2 regions of the Streptomyces sp. NPDC027663 genome follow, and region 1 is predicted to be linked to the other one. Evidence: riboswitches for the same ligand, from Rfam matches in the RefSeq annotation. Region 1 holds a riboswitch; the other holds the start of a gene.

Region 1 (4,360 bases):
GGCGGCGGCTCCTGCCGACCTGGCGCATGGTGCTCGGCACCTTTGTCCTCGGCGTCGTCCTGCTCGGCGGGCTCTTCTTCCTCGGCTACTCCATGGTGAAGATCCCGCCGGCCAACGCGTTCGCGACCAAGCAGAGCAACGTCTACCTCTACGCCGACGGCTCCCAGCTGGCCCGCGACGGCAAGGTCAACCGCGAGAACGTCTCCCTCGCCCAGGTCTCCAAGGATGCCCAGCACGCCGTACTGGCCGCCGAGGACCGCGACTTCTACACCGAGTCCGCCGTCGACCTCAAGGCCATGGTCCGCGCCGGCTGGAACACCGCCACCGGCAAGGGCAAGCAGTCCGGCTCGACCATCACCCAGCAGTACGTGAAGAACTACTACCTGGCCCAGGAGCAGACGCTCACCCGCAAGGCCAAGGAATTCTTCATCGCGATCAAGCTCGACCAGAACAAGTCCAAGGACGAGATCTTCGAGGGCTACCTCAACACCAGCTACTTCGGCCGCAACGCCTACGGCATCCAGGCCGCCGCCCAGGCCTACTACGGCCGCGACGCCGCCGACCTGGACCCGGCCCGCGCCGCCTACCTCGCCGCACTCGTCAACGCGCCGAGCGAGTACGACGTCGTGGCGCACCCGGAGAACAAGAAGGCGGCCGTCGCCCGCTGGAACTACGTGCTGAACGGCATGGTCGGCAAGGGCTGGCTCAGCGAGTCCGAGCGGGCCGGCATGAAGTTCCCCATGCCGAGGGAGCAGACGATCTCCACCGGCCTGTCCGGCCAGCGCGGCTACCTCGTCGAGGCGGTCAAGCAGTACCTGATCACCAACAACATCATCGACGCCGACCACCTCGCGCTCGGCGGCTACCGCATCACCACCACCATCCAGAAGAACCGGCAGGACGCCTTCGTCAAGGCCGTGGACGACCAGCTGATCTCCAAGCTGGACAAGAAGAACCGCAAGGCCGACACCTACGTCCGGGCCGGCGGCGCCTCCGTCGACCCCAAGACCGGCAAGGTCGTCGCGATGTACGGCGGCATCGACTACGTGAAGCAGTACACCAACGGCGCCACCCGCGGTGACTTCCAGGTCGGCTCGACCTTCAAGCCGTTCGTCTTCACCTCCGCCGTGCAGAACGGGTCCACCACCCAGGACGGCCGCACCATCACCCCGAACACCGTCTACGACGGCACCAACCGGCGCCCCGTCCAGGGCTGGAGCGGCGGCACCTACGCCCCCGAGAACGAGGACCAGCACTCGTACGGCAACATCACCGTCCGCAGGGCCACCGACTCCTCGGTGAACTCGGTGTACGCGCAGATGGCCGTCGACGTCGGCCCCGCCAAGGTCAAGCAGACCGCGATCGACCTCGGCGTCCCCTCCGACACCCCGGACCTCCAGCCCTACCCGTCCGTCGCCCTCGGCACCGCCACCGCCAGCGTCCTGGACATGGCCGAGGCCTACGCCACGCTCGCCAACCACGGCAAGCACGGCACGTACACCCTGGTCGAGAAGATCACCAAGGAGGGCACCGAGGAGGTCAAGCTGCCCGAGCAGCGCGTCAAGCAGGCCGTCAGCCGGGAGGCCGCCGACACCACCACCTCCGTCCTGCAGAGCGTGGTCCAGAGCGGCACCGCCACCGCGGCACAGGGCGCGGGCCGCCCGGCCGCCGGCAAGACCGGCACCGCCGAGAACGACACGGCCGCCTGGTTCGCCGGCTACACCCCCAACCTGGCCACCGTGGTCTCCGTCATGGGCCAGGACCCCGTGACGGCCAAGCACATGCCGCTGTACGGCGCCCTCGGCGAAGGGCGCATGAACGGCGGCGGCCCGCCCACCCGGATCTGGGCGCAGTACACGCACGACGCGCTGAAGGGCAAGCCGGCCGCCGACTTCGACCTCGAACTCGAACAGGGCGCCGACCAGATCCAGGAGCCGCCCGCCACCGGCACGACCCCGCCCGGCACCGACGCCGGCCAGGACACCGGCGGCACCGCCACCGACGGCGGCCAGAACGACGGCGGCGCGACCGCCACCCCCACCGACGGCGGCACCACCGGCACCCCCACCGACGGCGGTCCCACCACCGACGGAGGCACCACCACCGACGGCGGCCCCACCACCGGCGGGGACCAGACCACCGGCGGCACGAACGACGGCGGTCCCACCACCGACGGCGGCACCACCACCGACGGCGGCCCCACCACCGGCGGGGACCAGACCACCGGCGGCGGCACACCGGGCGGCGGAACCGACGCCGGCGGCACCACCGGCACGATCGACGGCACCGGAGGCGGCCCCGGGACATGACACCCCGGCCCCGGTCGGCTCAGTGACCGCTGGTCGCCTTCAGCCCCACCACGGCGACCAGCAGCAGACACACGAAGAAGATCCGGGCGGCGGTGACCGGCTCACCCAGCACCACCATGCCGAGCACCGCCGCACCGGCCGCGCCGATCCCCACCCACACGCCGTACGCCGTACCGATGGGCAGGGACTTCGCGGCGTACGACAGCAGCACCATGCTCGCGACGATGCCGGCGCCGGTGAACAGACTGGGAACCAGCCGGGTGAACCCCTCGCTGTACTTCATCCCGATCGACCAGCCCACCTCGAGCAGACCGGCGACGACAAGCAGAACCCAGGCCATGACAGGCACCTCCGAGACGTGGCGACTCTTCTCCGGTGCGTCGTCTTTGCCTTCGACCCGGTACGGCGCGTCTCGTCGGGCTCGCTCCCGAACATAACAAAAACACGACAAGAGGGCCGGTGACGATCGTCACCGGCCCTCTTGTCGGTTGCTTCAGAGATAGAGGCCCGTGGAGTCCTCCGACCCCTCGAACCGGTCCGCGGCGACGGCGTGCAGATCACGCTCACGCATCAGCACGTACGCCACGCCCCGCACCTCGACCTCCGCCCGGTCCTCCGGATCGAACAGGACACGGTCGCCCGGCTCCACCGTCCGGACGTTCTGGCCGACCGCGACGACCTCGGCCCAGGCCAGCCGCCGCCCCACCGCCGCCGTGGCGGGAATCAGGATGCCGCCCCCCGACCGACGCTCGCCTTCACCGGCCTCCTGCCGCACGAGAACCCGGTCGTGCAGCATCCGGATGGGCAGCTTGTCGTGATGGGGGGTGCTGTTTCTGTTGGCGCTCACGCCTTGAACCTACCTGCCCCGGTCAGTCCTTGCGCCGCCGGGCCCCGAAGGCCAGCAGCCCCACCACACCCACGACGACCAGCGCGACCGGCACGACCCGTTCCAGCCGAGGCGCGCCCTCGTCGTCCACCAACCGCGCCCGGACATCGCTCACCACCCGGTTGACCTGCACATAGGCCCGCCCGACCGTGTGATCGACATGGGCGACGACCTTGGCCTTCGCATCCCCGACGATCGTCTTCGGATGCACCCGCATCCCGATCTCGTCGAGCGTCTCGGCCAGCACGTCACGGCGACGCTTGATGTCCGCCTCGATCTGCGCCGGGGTTCTGGTGTCCGACGTGTCCGCCACCGTACGGCCTCCGAAGTCTGCCGAATCTGCTGCTGCTGTTCCGGACAGTCTGTCAGCTCATGCCCGCGCCGCACCGCAAGGCCCCCCGGTTACGCTAGTCCGATGAGCGAGCGACTCCAGCCCGGGGACGTTGCCCCCGCCTTCACCCTCCCCGACGCCGACGGCAACGAGGTGTCCCTTTCGGACCACGAGGGCCGCAAGGTCATCGTCTACTTCTACCCGGCCGCCCTGACCCCGGGCTGCACCAAGCAGGCCTGCGACTTCACCGACAACCTGGAGGTCCTGGCCTCCGCCGGCTACGACGTCATCGGCATCTCGCCCGACAAGCCGGAGAAGCTCGCGAAGTTCCGCGAGAAGGAGTCCCTCAAGGTCACCCTCCTGGCCGACCCCGACAAGCGGGTCCTGGAGGCGTACGGCGCCTTCGGCGAGAAGAAGCTCTACGGCAAGACGGTCGTCGGCGTCATTCGCTCCACGGTCGTCGTGGACGGGGAGGGCAAGGTCGAACGGGCCCTCTACAACGTCAAGGCCACCGGCCACGTGGCGAAGATCCTCAAGGACCTCGGCATCTGAGCCCTCTGCCGCATGAACGGCCCGCACCGGGAGAACCCGGGTGCGGGCCGTTTTCCATGATCCCGGGAGTGAGATTCCGGGCGTGACTGTCCGATAAACGGTTCGTTACTCCGAACGGGCAGCGGAAGCCCTGGCGCCCCCGTACACCGGAGGCACTGCTCGTCGAGCAGCCGGCCGGGCACGCCCGGCGCATCCAGAGCGACCGGCTCAGGCGGGCGATGACGGCGGTGGTCCTGCCGGAACGCTGCGCCCGCTGCGGAACGGAGCCGGTGTGGCGGGGCC
Region 2 (4,360 bases), on a different contig from region 1:
ACGGCGTCGGCTGCGTCGTCCCGCAGGGGGAGGTGCTCCGCGACGGCCTGCACGGCGGGCGCGGATCCCGGCGGGCGCTGAGCGATCATGACCTGGCTGGGTTCGACCGCGAGAGCCGTCCGCGGCGGTTCGTAGGAGCCGGTGCCGGCACCGATGTTGATCACGTCGGTGGCGTTCCCGAGTGCGGCGTGGATCTGTGCGGCGATGCGTGGGTCGGGCCGGCGTGTCCGGGCGTAGGTGGCGCCGAGTGAGTCGTAGGTGGCCATGGCGGTCAGTATGCGCAGCGGCGCGGCCCCGGCGGTGAATCGGCGTGAAACCCCCTGCGCTCCCCCGGAGTTCGGAGTCGTCCGCGGGCCCGGCGGCGAGTGCCGAGGCAGGCGGTTGGGGGGACTGGCCGAGCCGGACACCCTCCGTACGCCGTCGAGCACTACCGAACCGGACACCCTCCGTACGTCGAGCACTGCCGAACCGGACACCCTCCGTACGCCGTCGAGCACTTTCGGGAACCCCTCCCGGCAAGATCCCATCTGACAGGGCGGCATGCCACCCAACGCTGGGCAAGTCCCGAGTCGCTCGGCCCGGTTGAGCGCCTCGGGCGTGTCCGTCGTGGTGGTCCATCGGAGATTGGAGACACCCCCCATGCGTCATTCCACCGCCCACAGAACCACGCCCCGGCGGATCGCCTCCATGGCGATAGCTGCCGGCGCGGTGCTCGGGCTCGTCGGTACGTCCACCGGGGCGGCCGACGCGGCGACGCCGGCGCACCCCGCCCGCCCGGACAGTCCCATCATCGGCGGCTCGGAGAAGCCCGTCGGGTCGTATCCGTTCATGGCGGCGCTGCTGGCCAAGGGCCGGGGCAACCCGCACGACCGGCAGTTCTGCGGCGGCAGCCTGCTGGACGCGAACGTCGTCATGACGGCGGCACACTGTGTCGTCGACGTGCAGCCGAAGGAACTCGAGACGGTCGTCGGCCGCACGGTGCTGTCCAAGAAGAACCAGGGACAGCTGCGCAACGTCATCGACGTCGTCGTCCACCCCCGCTACGCGCGGGGACAGGAGGCGTACGACGTCGCGTTCCTGCTGCTGGACAAGCCGGTCACCGGTACCGCGCCGGTGAACCTGCCGACCGCCGGCACGGACGCGCTCATCCGCCCGGGTGCCAAGGCCACGGTCATCGGATGGGGCAACACCGACACGGAGATCCCGGACTATCCGGACCGGCTGCGCGCGGTCGACGTGCCGATCGTGTCGCACATCGAGTGCAAGGCGTCGTACCCGGGCTACGACAAGAAGGTCAACGTCTGCGCGGGTGTCGAGGGCAAGGACTCCTGCCAGGGGGACAGCGGCGGGCCGATGTTCCGCAAGCTGCCGGGCCGCCGCGGCGTCTACCAGATCGGCATCGTGTCGTACGGCGACGGCTGCGCGGCACAGGGAGCTCCGGGCGTGTACACGTACACCGGCTCGGCCAAGCTGTGGGACACCCTGGGCGAGTCCGCCAAGGGCAAGAAGGTGAAGCGACTGCTCGGCCGCTGATCCGGTGAGAGGATGCCCTGTTTCCCGGGGTCCCGGGGTCCCGGGCGGACAGGGCATCCGCGGAGACCGGCGCAGTGTGCCGCAGGGAGCGGGACCGGTCAAGCCACGAATTTTCCTGGCATGACCGGAGGCGGGGGGTTGGGCCCCAATGGATGCAAGGCACCCGCCCACCCCCCACTCACCAGGATGTGCATACCCATGGCTCTTCGTCCCGCCTACCAGCGCCTCGCCCTTCTCGCCGCCTCCACCACGGTGATCACCGGAGGCGTACTGCTTCCCGCCACCGCCTTCGCCGCGCCGCCGGCCCCGCCCGTCGCCGCCGCCACCGTGGCCCAGGCCGACGGCACCGCTGCGGACAGCGCCGACGCGGACACCGCCGAGGCCGACACCGCCACGGCCGACAGCGCCGAGGCCGACAGCGCCGACTCCACGGCGCAGTGGACGCTGACCACCGACAAGGAGAGCGGCATCTCGGTCGAACTGCCCGGGCAGGCGGAGTCCGAGGCGGCGGACGGACACGACGGCCGCGGATACGCGGTGGAGACCGAGTACGGAAGCATCGGCTTCATGGTCCTCGACGAGGACGACCTCGATCTGCAGGACCTCCTCGCGGAGAACGTGGACGACTACAACCAGGCCTCGGAGTCCCCCGACGAGTCGATCAGCAGCGCGAACGTCCAGGAGGGCACCACGGACGACGGCAGCCCCCGGCTCGACGCGGACCTGAGCGCCGATGACGGCACCTACGGCCACGCCACCTACATCGTCGTCGGGGACCACGTGCTGGAGTTCGTCGTCTTCGGCACGGAGGACCAGGTGGATGCCATGCAGGCCGACTTCGCCCAGGTCCTGGAGAGCATCCAGGTGTCGGAAAGCGCCTCGGCGGAGTCCGACGACGACTGAGCACCCGGTTTCCGAGCCTCGCTGGGCCCTGTTCACAGGGCCCACAGGCCTGCTCAGGGGTCATGGTAGCTTCGCCGTGGCAGCTCACAGGTGTCTGCCCCGGACGAGACGTGCGCCGTACCCGGCCCGCCAAGACGACGCACACCTAGGAGACGTCATGGACGCGGGCACGCACCTGATCGACTTCACCGGACCGACTCCCCCGCCCCGGGCGCTGGACGTCCGGTGGATTCACGGCTCACCGTCGGCCAAGCACAACACCGATCCGGACATCCAGGTCCATCGGTACGACGAGCACACGTTCATCCTGCGACAGAACAAGGCGATCGACTACGAGGCGCCGTTCCTGTTCCTGATGTTCGGGAACGCCCGGGCGGTGCTGATCGACACCGGCGCCACCGCATCCGCCGAGTTCTTTCCCTTGCGCCAAGTGGTCGACGAGCTCGTCGCCGGCTGGCTCGCCCGCCATCCCCGGGAGACGTACCACCTGCTGGTGCTCCACACCCACGCGCACGGCGACCACATCGCGGCGGACGGCCAGTTCGCCGATCGCGCCGACACCACGGTGGTCGATGCCGATCTCGCCACCGCCTGGAAGTACTTCGGCTTCGACGCGGACCCCGAAGCCGTGGCGCACGTCGACCTGGGCGGCCGCGTGCTGGAGTGCCTGGCCACCCCGGGTCACCACGAGGCTGCGGTCACGTTCCACGACCCCTGGGCCGGCTTCCTGCTCACCGGCGACACGGTCTATCCCGGTCGGCTCTACATCCAGGACTGGGAGGCCTTCGCCCGGACGATCGACCGCCTGATCGACTTCTCCGAGCGCCGGCCGGTCACCCACGTGCTCGGCTGTCACATCGAGATGACCAGGGAGCCGGGGGTGGACTACCCGGTCCGCACCACCTACCAGCCCGACGAGCCTCCCCTGGAGATGACCACCGGCCATCTGCACGAGATCCGGGCGGCCCTCAGGGAACACGGCGGCCGGCCCGGCCGGCGCGTGCATCCCCTCTTCATCCTGTGGCCGAACACATGAGCCGTCACTGACGCACACCCCCGCCGTGGACATCGGCGACCCCGCCCGGCCCATTCGGCCGGCAGGCGGGTCCCGGCGATCACGCCGAGGTCTGCCGCGAGGCGGAGTTCAGCGGCTCGGCGGCACCGCCGGCGAAGTGGCCGCGGGCCCCGCTCGCCGGCCGCGTCGCGTTGCAGGGTCTCCCGCTCAAGGGGAGCGTGGATCGCAGCCGGCGTTGATGTCGCAGCTCCGGGCGGGTGTGGACTCGGCTGTCACAGACCCGCCCGCTGCCCTGTCTTGTTGGTGTGCGGCATGACGCACCGGGTCCGGCGGGGCATCCGCCGGTATCCGTCAGCAGCGAATCAGCAAACGGAGACAGGGATGAAGATCGTGGTCATCGGCGGTACGGGACTCATCGGTTCGCAGGTGGTCGCGCTGGTGCGCGACCGGGGTCACGAGGCTGTGGCGGCCTCCCCCTCCACGGGCGTGGACACCCTCACCGGACAGGGCCTGGCTGAGGCTCTCAAGGGCGCGGACGTGGTGGTGGACGTGTCGAACTCCCCGTCCTTCGAGACCGAGGCGGCGCTGGACTTCTTCACTCGTTCGGCCCAGCACGTGATCGAGGCAGAGAAGGAGGCGGGGGTGGGGCACCACGTCGCGCTCTCGATCGTGGGCGTCGATCAGGTGCCCGACTACGGCTACTACCAGGCCAAGGTCGCTCAGGAGAATGCCGTGCGCAACAGCGGCGTTCCGTACAGCATCGTGCGCGCGACGCAGTTCTTCGAGTTCATCGCTCCGGTGATGGACATGTCCACCGAGGGCGGGGAGGTGCGCATGCCCACCGTCCGGCTGCGTCCGATCGCCTCCGCGGATGTCGCCTCCGCCGTCGCCGAGGCGGCTCAGAGCGAA

The links. A riboswitch is a leader RNA that binds a small molecule or an ion and turns the genes downstream of it on or off. The one in region 1 is predicted to bind guanidine.
Region 2: another riboswitch for guanidine. It lies ahead of ACZ4SF_RS14270 (MBL fold metallo-hydrolase); the one in region 1 lies ahead of ACZ4SF_RS00610 (DMT family transporter).

The regions. Positions count from the first base shown of each region.
Region 1 is NZ_JBVHSK010000001.1:148,150-152,509, forward strand. It holds gene ACZ4SF_RS00605 (transglycosylase domain-containing protein) at 1-2,309, shown strand, start outside; gene ACZ4SF_RS00610 (DMT family transporter) at 2,329-2,649, opposite strand; guanidine-III (ykkC-III) riboswitch at 2,684-2,747, opposite strand; gene ACZ4SF_RS00615 (GroES family chaperonin) at 2,803-3,105, opposite strand; gene ACZ4SF_RS00620 (DUF3618 domain-containing protein) at 3,179-3,508, opposite strand; gene bcp (thioredoxin-dependent thiol peroxidase) at 3,611-4,078, shown strand; partial or broken gene ACZ4SF_RS00630 (HNH endonuclease signature motif containing protein) at 4,204-4,360, shown strand, end outside.
Region 2 is NZ_JBVHSK010000004.1:237,652-242,011, forward strand. It holds gene ACZ4SF_RS14255 (methyltransferase domain-containing protein) at 1-266, opposite strand, end outside; gene ACZ4SF_RS14260 (S1 family peptidase) at 688-1,533, shown strand; gene ACZ4SF_RS14265 (hypothetical protein) at 1,732-2,436, shown strand; guanidine-III (ykkC-III) riboswitch at 2,510-2,580, shown strand; gene ACZ4SF_RS14270 (MBL fold metallo-hydrolase) at 2,594-3,472, shown strand; gene ACZ4SF_RS14275 (SDR family oxidoreductase) at 3,833-4,360, shown strand, end outside.